Regions from separate parts of the Paenibacillus sp. FSL F4-0122 genome, predicted to be linked through region 1. Evidence: predicted binding sites of a transcription regulator. Region 1 holds the regulator's gene; the other holds the start of a gene.
The links. Region 1 encodes LexA, which represses DNA repair genes until DNA is damaged. Its sites were predicted from a motif close to CGAACATATGTTCG; they were not measured.
Positions count from the first base shown of each region.

Region 1 (4,794 bases):
CTTCGGCATTCTGGGTAGGAGATTTAGAGGCATAAATCGTATCCTTGCCTTGTTTCTTTCTTTGCTTGTTGATTTGCTGTGTGTTGCGTTGAACCATTCTTTCCCAAGAACGGGCCATGTGCGTTCCCCCTAGTCATCCTGAAATATCTATGAAAAGGAACAGCGAGCTAATGTTAAAGCCCCTTGTTACCTTGTTCATGCTCATCGTTATCTACTACTTCAATAGTATTTAATTGTGCTCGGAAGTTATTGCGGATATTCCCCAGGTAAATTTCACGAAGCTTGGCGCGTTCCGCCACTTCCTCTTGATTAAGGCCTACGCTCTTCTGTTTGCGTGCCAATTCGTTAATTCGCGCGACCAACTCATCAATATTCAATACTTTCCCTCCCCCTATAAATTAATTCTAACTCTGCCATGAGAAAAAGAGCTTGTCAAGGTCTACTCCCTGCAAGCTCTACTGGTCATTCTATTATGTTCTCAGAAAATTAATAAATAGGTAAAGTAAGTATGTCTCCAGCGTTAATTTGACTACTCTTAATCCCACTTGAACGTTTAATTCCTTCTATATAAACAACTGTCTTCATATCAGCCGGTTTATTCTTAAGGGCAATACTCCATAGTGTATCTCCACGTTCAACCACAATCCGCTTCTCTTCCTTCATTATAGTCGTCGATCCTGCAAATACACTTCCCACTACTGTTAGGCCAGAAAATACTAGCACGATAATCAATATTAACTTAATAAAGAAGTCCTGACGGAACAACGAAATCATCCCTCCTAGCAAACGTTCCGTTATCTCTTTCACCTTAGCGGAATTACGGGCAACGTCATTATGTCCTAAAGATTCAACCACTGGGGCCTTATCGTAGATGCTGCGATATGTACTGTATTTTAGCATAATTATCATCCTCCAAACACTTGTTCTTACTTTCGAATTCATAATAACACGAACATGTGTTTTGTTCAATACTATTTCAGAACAATTGTTCTCTTTTTTTCGAGAGACTCAAGTGGTACATTTTATTATCATTTGTCTACCATTTTTTAACTCTAGCAGATTAATATTTATAATAGTTAGAACTTATGTTTGTGCGAACGGTAGTTCTATGTTATAATTTTCCCAAACATTACTATATGGGGTTGATTCCAATGTCAAAGATTTCAAGTCGCCAGCTGGCGATCCTGGAATTTATACGAAGCGAAGTCCGCAGCAAGGGTTATCCACCTTCCGTCCGGGAAATTGGAGAAGCTGTTGGCCTTGCTTCCAGCTCCACAGTTCACGGTCATTTGGACCGGCTTGAGAAGAAGGGACTTATTCGTCGAGATCCAACGAAGCCACGTGCAATAGAATTACTAGGCCAAGAGGATTCAGAGAATGTTCACCAATTCGCCCAGACCATCTCACGGATTCCTGTCGTAGGTAAAGTTACCGCCGGGGTACCTATCACTGCTACAGAGAATATCGAGGACTACTTCCCACTTCCTACTCACTATGTAGGTGACAACAAAGTATTTATGCTGTCAGTTATGGGTGATAGTATGGTGGATGCTGGCATTATGAATGGTGATTATGTAATTGTTCGCCAACAACAAACAGCGGACAACGGAGATATCGTTGTAGCCATGACTGAAGAAGATGAAGCAACCGTTAAGACCTTTTACAAGGAACGTGATCATATACGGCTTCAGCCGGAGAATCCAGCTTATGAGCCTCTTCGCCTTAATCGCGTAACTATTCTCGGAAGAGTCATCGGATTGTTTCGAGATATCCACTAAGTATGCACTCCTACCATAAAAGGCTGTTCCGCAAATGCGGAACAGCCTTTTTTCTGTGTATTTTGCTTTCTCAACCACTAACGAACATTTGTTCTCGTTCGCTAAAATGGGCATTTTCTATGAATAACCGTTTAGGCGTTCTGCTCATATCCTAATTAGAAAGGAGTGTTGTGCATAATGCCAAATTACCGAATTATTGTAGATCTGACCCAACGAATGTTATATCTTCTGGACAATGATATTGTGATTAGAGGTTTCCCTGTCGGCATTGGTAAGATGTTAACCCAATCCCCAGTGGGAGAATTCACGATTATTAACAAACAACCCAATCCAGGCGGTCCCTTTGGTGCCTTTTGGATGGGACTGTCTAAACCACACTACGGGATTCATGGAACGAATGATCCTTCCTCCATTGGGAAAGAGGTATCCCACGGCTGTATCCGGATGTACAACGAGGATGTGTTAACACTCGCAGCTATCGTCCCTATAGGAACACGAGTAACGATAAGGAATTGAATTCGCTGAGGACGTCACAGCCCCCAAATCACCATATACAGAATGGGGGTCATTACATAAGTAAGTATTTTTTCATTAGCATACTAGGAGTTTGGTGATTATATGTCGAATATTGTTAACAGGATTGCAAATTGAAAAGGATGTGTTTAGTTTTGAATAACTCAAAAATTAGAACCCTCGTCGATTTTAAAGTCGATGCACTGGGTAAGCTGTCCGGTTTACTTTTAAATGATGAACAAGCTAGTGGAAAAAAAGTGAATTTGCTCACCTCTTTTGGCAGCATTCAGGGAATCGTCTCTCCAGCCGTCTCCAACAAAGAGGATGTATTTGATTTAAAATCTTTGATGGATGATGTAATAGTAGACGAATACATATCTTATTTGGGAGCAGAACACCCTGATAAAAATTTCAGCTATAACTTTGTTGTCCTCAATGACGTTACTGTAAGACCTTATGCTAGTTATGGGACTCCGATCGAATACAAACAGCTGATTGTTTATACCGATCATATCACTGCCTTCAATTTTCTATAGGTTACATACTTACCTTAAAAAGCACCCTTGCAGCAACCCCCAATTTTGCGCCATTTGCAGAATCGGCAGGTTTCTCCGGGTGCTTTTTTTGGGCTAATTCCGAAGCCGATCCTATAATTCCACGAATTTCCCTTTTAAAAGATACTAGTGGGGATCATTCAGGCATATCTTTCAATAAGCAACAATTTGAGTCTAATGAGATAACTGGGAGGTGATTATATGCTGATTATCTTAGTGTACTTATTTGCTATTTTAGGAGTTGTTTTAATTCTAAGTGCCGCCATTATAAAATTGAAAACGCTATCCACTTCATCTGATATTTCTATGCTAGTTAATGCGGCTGCATCCTTTAACATCATTTTCACCAAAACATTCATTCCCCCCAATCAATCTCACTTGATCGCACTTAACGAACCTAATAAAAAATTAGCAATAGGCACCAGAAATCCGAAGAACAACAAAAAAGCAGTAGCAAAGCTATACTCTTTCGATAATGTAATGGGATCCGAGATTGTGGTTAACGCACTTACCCTTTCAAAAGTCTCCAAAAGACAACAAAACAGCAAAACAACTGCAACTAGTGCAGATATTAACGTCCTTAAGGAAGCTGATGAAGAAGCTAATGTGATAGAAGAACTCACGCTTAAAATATATATGAACAGCAAAGAAACGCCTGTGTATTGTATTTCCTTCTTGCCGGGTTTATTGCCTATTCAACAATCCGACAACCAGTACAAGGAAGCTTACTCCCAAGTACAACAATTGCATGCACTCTTCAGGTCAATCGTATCTGAATAATTAAGTTGTTATCGCCATACCTCTCATTTGATTTCGAAATAGAAAGAACCTAAAATTGCACACTAAACCCATCAAACTGGTGAATACCCGTACCATGTGCCACTACTTTTTGCTCACGTAACTCACGAACTGCCTTTTTGACCTCTTGTAAAATAGATGGATCTAAACCCAGCGTATTATGAGAGCCATATACTTGGGTAACCCCTGGAATTTCTGTAATCTTCTCTAAGGATGCCACTAAATCAACCGGACTAGTCGAAGGGTAAAAAGCATAGATTGGAGTAACGTCATACAATAAATCACCTGTAAACAGATATCCGTTGGCATGATCAAATAGGCTGATATGACCTGGCGAATGACCTGGTGTGTGGTAAATTTCTATTTCGCGCCCACCTATGTCGAGCACATCCCCCTCTTGTAAAAGAGCCGTTGGTTTCCCTTGAAAAGGTATGTAGGTGTTAGGATCAAAGGTTTCAGGAACAGGAAGGGTGATGTCTCGACTCATATCCTTTCGAATCTGGGCAAGGGACAAGCCTTTTATTCCGTTAATCAGCCAATCCTCATCCTCTTTATGAACATAGATTGTCTCGAATTGTCCGTGACTGCCAATATGATCTGCATGCACATGTGTAGTTATGACAGCGATAGGTAAATCCGTTAACTGATCCGTTATTCTTTTTATATTATCAATACCTAATCCCGTATCAATTAACGCGGCTTGTTTTTGCCCCAAGAGTAAAAAAGAATGCACCTTTTCCCAATGTCCATATTCACTGATTGCATAGGTGGTCGGATCAATTTCCGTTACTGTAAACCAACGATCTTTAATCAATTACGCTCCCCCATTCCATTTTTCCCTTACATGCTCTTCACCCTTATAATAATCCGCCTGTTCATCCGCTTGATAGATTTCTTGATAAGGCAAAATGTTGATTTTTCCAGAGTCTGGATATTCGCAAACATCTATTCCCTGATTCGTTCGGAGATCCAGATACCTGCATGGTGCATCCGTATGATTATAAAGCTGGTGCGCCCCTTCCGGTCCCATTTCAAAAAATATTACATCCCCTTCCGTAACCTCCGTAAAACCCTCGGGTGTTCTTAACATCGCTTTTCCCGCTAAAATCACAAATATCTCTTCAGCATTTCTATGAAAATGATAAGGATAA
Region 1 covers NZ_JBBODI010000001.1:5,509,966-5,514,759, reverse strand. Annotated here, with positions in the region: gene MHH49_RS24055 (hypothetical protein) at 1-118, opposite strand, end outside; gene MHH49_RS24050 (DUF896 domain-containing protein) at 174-377, opposite strand; gene MHH49_RS24045 (LysM peptidoglycan-binding domain-containing protein) at 487-900, opposite strand; gene lexA (transcriptional repressor LexA) at 1,152-1,778, shown strand; gene MHH49_RS24035 (L,D-transpeptidase) at 1,956-2,294, shown strand; gene MHH49_RS24030 (hypothetical protein) at 2,447-2,827, shown strand; gene MHH49_RS24025 (hypothetical protein) at 3,047-3,625, shown strand; gene MHH49_RS24020 (MBL fold metallo-hydrolase) at 3,675-4,457, opposite strand; gene MHH49_RS24015 (cupin domain-containing protein) at 4,458-4,794, opposite strand, start outside.

Region 2 (4,794 bases), 270 kb from region 1:
CATAGCGGTGCGTGGTTTACGTTCAAGATAACGGAGGCCTTCCACATAAGCTCGTTGACGCTCATCAGCTACAACAATTTCTTCCAAATCAGCCTTCATAAAAGAATTACCAGTAATCATTCGATATTTAATCATGACGTCCTCGTGCACAGTCATGTTATATGCTCCGAAATGTATGATATAACGGTGGTCAGATTTCTTTTGACGTTCTACTTTAGTGATCTCTAAGAGTTCTCCTTCAGGAAAATCAGATAACACCTGCTCATCTTGTTCTTCTGCTTCAAAATCCAGTTGTATTACCATAGTTGTTTGTCACCTCATAGCAATAGATCAGTTATCGTCTTACTTTCAATACTTGTTAAGAAAAGACACCCTGCAACAATCAATCACAGGGCGTCCTATTGTTTAATATACTATTCGATTTCGAGGAGCAATTTTTCTTCTTCCTCTTGCTCTGCAACAATCTCATCATTATTCGGCGCAGCAACAATAGTGGATAAATTACTTGCTTCACGGATCTTATTCTCAATAATAAGGGCAATATCCTGATGTTCCTTCAAAAACTGCTTAGCATTCTCACGACCTTGACCGAGACGCTCGCCTTCGTAGGAATACCATGCACCACTCTTATTCACGATATCCATTTCAGTACCGATATCTACAAGACTTCCCTCTTTGGAAATCCCTTCACCATACATGATATCAACATCAGCCTGTTTAAATGGAGGGGCTACTTTATTCTTCACAATCTTGATCTTAGTACGGTTACCAACCACATCGTTGCCCATCTTGATGCTCTCTACGCGACGTACATCTAAACGTACAGAGGAGTAGAATTTCAATGCACGACCACCCGGAGTTGTCTCAGGGTTACCGAACATAACACCGATCTTCTCACGAAGCTGGTTGATAAAGATAGCAATCGTATTCGATTTGCTAATGGCACCAGAAAGCTTACGAAGTGCTTGAGACATCAAGCGAGCTTGCAGTCCGACGTGGGAATCACCCATATCGCCTTCAATTTCAGCCTTAGGTACCAAAGCAGCAACGGAGTCAACGACAATAATGTCAACGGCTCCACTACGAACAAGTGCTTCGGCGATTTCCAGCGCTTGTTCACCCGTATCTGGCTGAGAAAGCAGCAATTCATCGATATTTACGCCCAAGTTACGTGCATATTTCGGATCAAGCGCATGCTCGGCATCGATAAAAGCAGCTTGTCCGCCTTGTCTTTGCACTTCTGCAATAGCATGAAGAGCAACTGTTGTTTTACCTGAAGATTCCGGTCCGTATACTTCAATAATACGTCCCTTTGGAAGTCCGCCTATACCTAACGCAATATCAAGTGCCAAAGATCCGCTAGGTACAACTTCCACTTGCATATGCGTGGATTCTCCCAGTTTCATTACCGAACCTTTACCAAATTGTTTTTCTATTTGACGAAGCGCCATATCAAGCGCTGCACGACGATCTGACAATCAGACCACTTCCTTCACTGTTTATAGTAATATAATAACGTGTTTTTAAGGTCTTGCCAAGCTTTTTTTCGAACATACATTCGTTTTTTTTGTCTTGGGCGTTATTTATCCCTTTTATTGTAAGCCTCCCTCCGGAGATAGAAGTTAATTAAATTCTCCACTTCACCGGACATCAACGACTTATGATCATGAGAAAGCATCGTGATCAAAATCTCTGCAAATATACAAAAAACCGCAGCAAAGAAATCTCAGTGCCACGGTTCTTCCGTATGTGTTTATTATAACTGGGCTAATCTCCCATTACAAGTCTGAACCCTCAAGAGGTGTCTCCACCTTGCGTTCCTCAAGTCTCCGCCAGAGACGATACAGCAAAGCCTTAACTGTTCGTAAGCGGATATTTTCCCGCGTACCTTTAAGATTAAGCTCATAAACCTCTGTCTTACGTCCCCGTTCAGCCAAGCCGATAAATACAAGTCCAACAGGCTTTCGTTCAGAATAACCCGGTCCAGCTACACCTGTAACAGATAAGCCGAAATCGCTGTCTGCAATCATTCTCACTTGGTCAGCCAACACCTCGGCAACTTCTCGGCTTACGGCTCCAGGGGCATTGGGTCCCTCCAAATAAGCACTTGGCACATTCAGCAGCTTTTTCTTTAAGTCATTTGAATAGCAGACGATTCCGCCGGCAAACATCGAAGCACTGCCTGGAATATTTGTTATACTCTCCATCAGCAAACCTCCGGTGCAGCTCTCTGCCGCACTTAAGGTCAGGCCGGCATCCGCCATCCAATCCACTATCAATTGCTCTAGCGGCACATCAATGTTCGCATACAAATGTTCCGGCAAAATCTCCTTGATTTGTTGTTCCAGTATCTCCAGCTTTTTTGTAGCTTCATGCTCAGAAGGGGCCTTTGTCGAAATACGAACAGTTACCTCTCCCTCTTTGGCATACGGAGCAATCGTTGGATCAGTCTGACTGCGAATCAGCTCAATGAGCTTGTCCTCCAGCAGTGATTCTCCGATGCCGGCAAATTTGAGCATTTTTGAATAAAGCGGTGTTTCGTTCGTCAAGGCGTGCTGCTGTAGCCACGGTACTGCTTTATCTACGAACATCGGTTTCATCTCACGAGGTGGACCTGGAAGCACAATATAATGTTTCTTCTCATGCTCAAAAGCAATCCCAACCGCAAGACCGATTTCATTCGGCAACGGTGTAGTTCCTTCAATTATAAGTGCCTGTTTGCGGTTATTTTCGGTCATAACGATCTTACGATCATCAAAGAAACGTTGTACATGATCCATCGCCAAACGATCAATGTGGAGCGTTCTACCTAGCGATGCAGCCAGTGCGTCTTTAGTCAGATCATCCTCAGTGGGGCCAATTCCGCCTGTAAAGATAATAACGTCGGCCCGACTCTGAGCGATCTCGATGGCTTGCTGCAGGCGGCTGCTGTTATCACCGACAACAGTTTGAAAGTATACATCGATCCCGATGGCAGCTAGCTCTATAGACAAAAACTGGGCATTACTATTCACGATTTGACCGAGCAAAAGCTCTGTCCCTACTGCAATAATCTCCGCTTTCATACCTGGCTTTCGCCTCCTAGTTATAATGTAGGTACACTGCTTTTAGATTTCAAAAAAGGTAATAGGTGCTTCACCTATTACCCTTCCTTGTATGTCCAGCTTACATTCTTACGCATTATGCAGCTGTAGCAGATCCTTATTCTTCACAAAATAATCAATTCCAGAATAAATAGTGATCAGCGCTGCGGCCCAAATAGCAATATCGTCTACAGGAATACTGACAAATTGAAATGGGAAATTATTCAACAACAGCAGTGAGATCGCAACAATTTGTACAACCGTCTTTATCTTGCCCCATTTGCTGGCGGCAACCACTTTTCCCTCTAGCAATGCAATCTGGCGAAGTCCGGTGACTGCAAACTCACGACTGATGATTACAATAGCAATCCATGAATCGCATCTGCCCAGCTCCACAAGTGAAATCAGAACTGCAGATACCAGCAGTTTGTCCGCAAGTGGATCAAGGAGTTTACCGAGATTGGTGACCATATTATATTTCCTAGCAATGTAGCCGTCTATTCCATCCGTGCTGGCCGCAAGCAAAAAGATTACAGCTGCTACCAAATGATTAACAGATAGCTGAAACGAGCCCCAATGTATCGGTTCTGGATAAAAACTGAAATCCACCAGTAAAAAAAACATCATAATCGGGATCAGGCAAATACGAGCTAGCGTGATGCGGTTGGGCAAATTCACTGAAGTTTTCCTCCCCTAAATCGTTCATACAAATTGCCTAAATCAGGCTAATCCATTTCTACTTAAGCAAGTATATTATAGCAATAAATAGGTGTCAAAAAAACAGAAAGCACCCCGCGTTGTTAGTGCTAATAAGCACTGCGGGGCACAAAATTCTATTTCATGTTCATGAATTGTAGATCCAGCGGCAAATCAGCTTTACGCAAAATCTGAATAATCTGCTGCAAATCATCGCGGCTCTTGCCGGTTACACGAATTTGATCCCCTTGGATCTGGCTCTTCACCTTTAATTTTGAATCACGGATCAGAATATTAATCTTTTTCGCATTCTCCTGATCAATGCCTTGCTTAAGCCCTAAACGTTGACGTACAGATCCCAGGGAAGCCGGTTCTACTTTACCGAAGTCCAGATTCTTTAGGGTAATGCCTCTTTTCACCATCTTTGATTGTAAAATATCAATAACAGCGTTTAGCTTATATTCGTCTTCAGAGGCGATTATAAGTGCGTCTTTCTCCATCTTCAGACTGCTTTTGCTGTTCTTAAAATCAAAGCGGTTGTCGATCTCTTTCTCTGTTTGGTGAATAGCATTCGTTAACTCCTGCATATCCATTTTGGATACAATATCAAATGAACATTCTGAACTCATTAAACTCCACGTCCTTTATACAATTAGTCTGCTACTATTATAAGAGAATGGTACTATTAAGTCTAATTTTGGATAAATCATTATGTAGCTCACCCGACATAGAAAACAGCCCCACTAAGTGGAGCTTTTCCTTCGAGTGAGTTTGATTCAAAGGGTAGAAACACGTCTCCACCGGAAGTACGCCGTTGGAGACGTTCATTTCTACAGCTTCTATCTGCTTCGGACCGGATTACGAAACATATCCAGAATTCCTAGCACAATATGTGCAATACCGAATCCGAGAATTCCGTATCCCCAAGCACCTGGTGTCAAATAGTATCCGATGAGACTGACAACAACCCCAAGGCCAGCTACAATCCAGCTAACTGTCATAAGATGTACACCTC
Region 2 covers NZ_JBBODI010000001.1:5,238,780-5,243,573, reverse strand. Annotated here, with positions in the region: gene MHH49_RS22915 (regulatory protein RecX) at 1-303, opposite strand, end outside; gene recA (recombinase RecA) at 414-1,478, opposite strand; gene MHH49_RS22905 (competence/damage-inducible protein A) at 1,779-3,065, opposite strand; gene pgsA (CDP-diacylglycerol--glycerol-3-phosphate 3-phosphatidyltransferase) at 3,174-3,761, opposite strand; gene MHH49_RS22895 (YajQ family cyclic di-GMP-binding protein) at 3,917-4,408, opposite strand; gene MHH49_RS22890 (hypothetical protein) at 4,619-4,780, opposite strand.
Region 2: recA (recombinase RecA) is a predicted target of LexA. The motif match lies at 1,548-1,561, and genes of this name have one in related genera.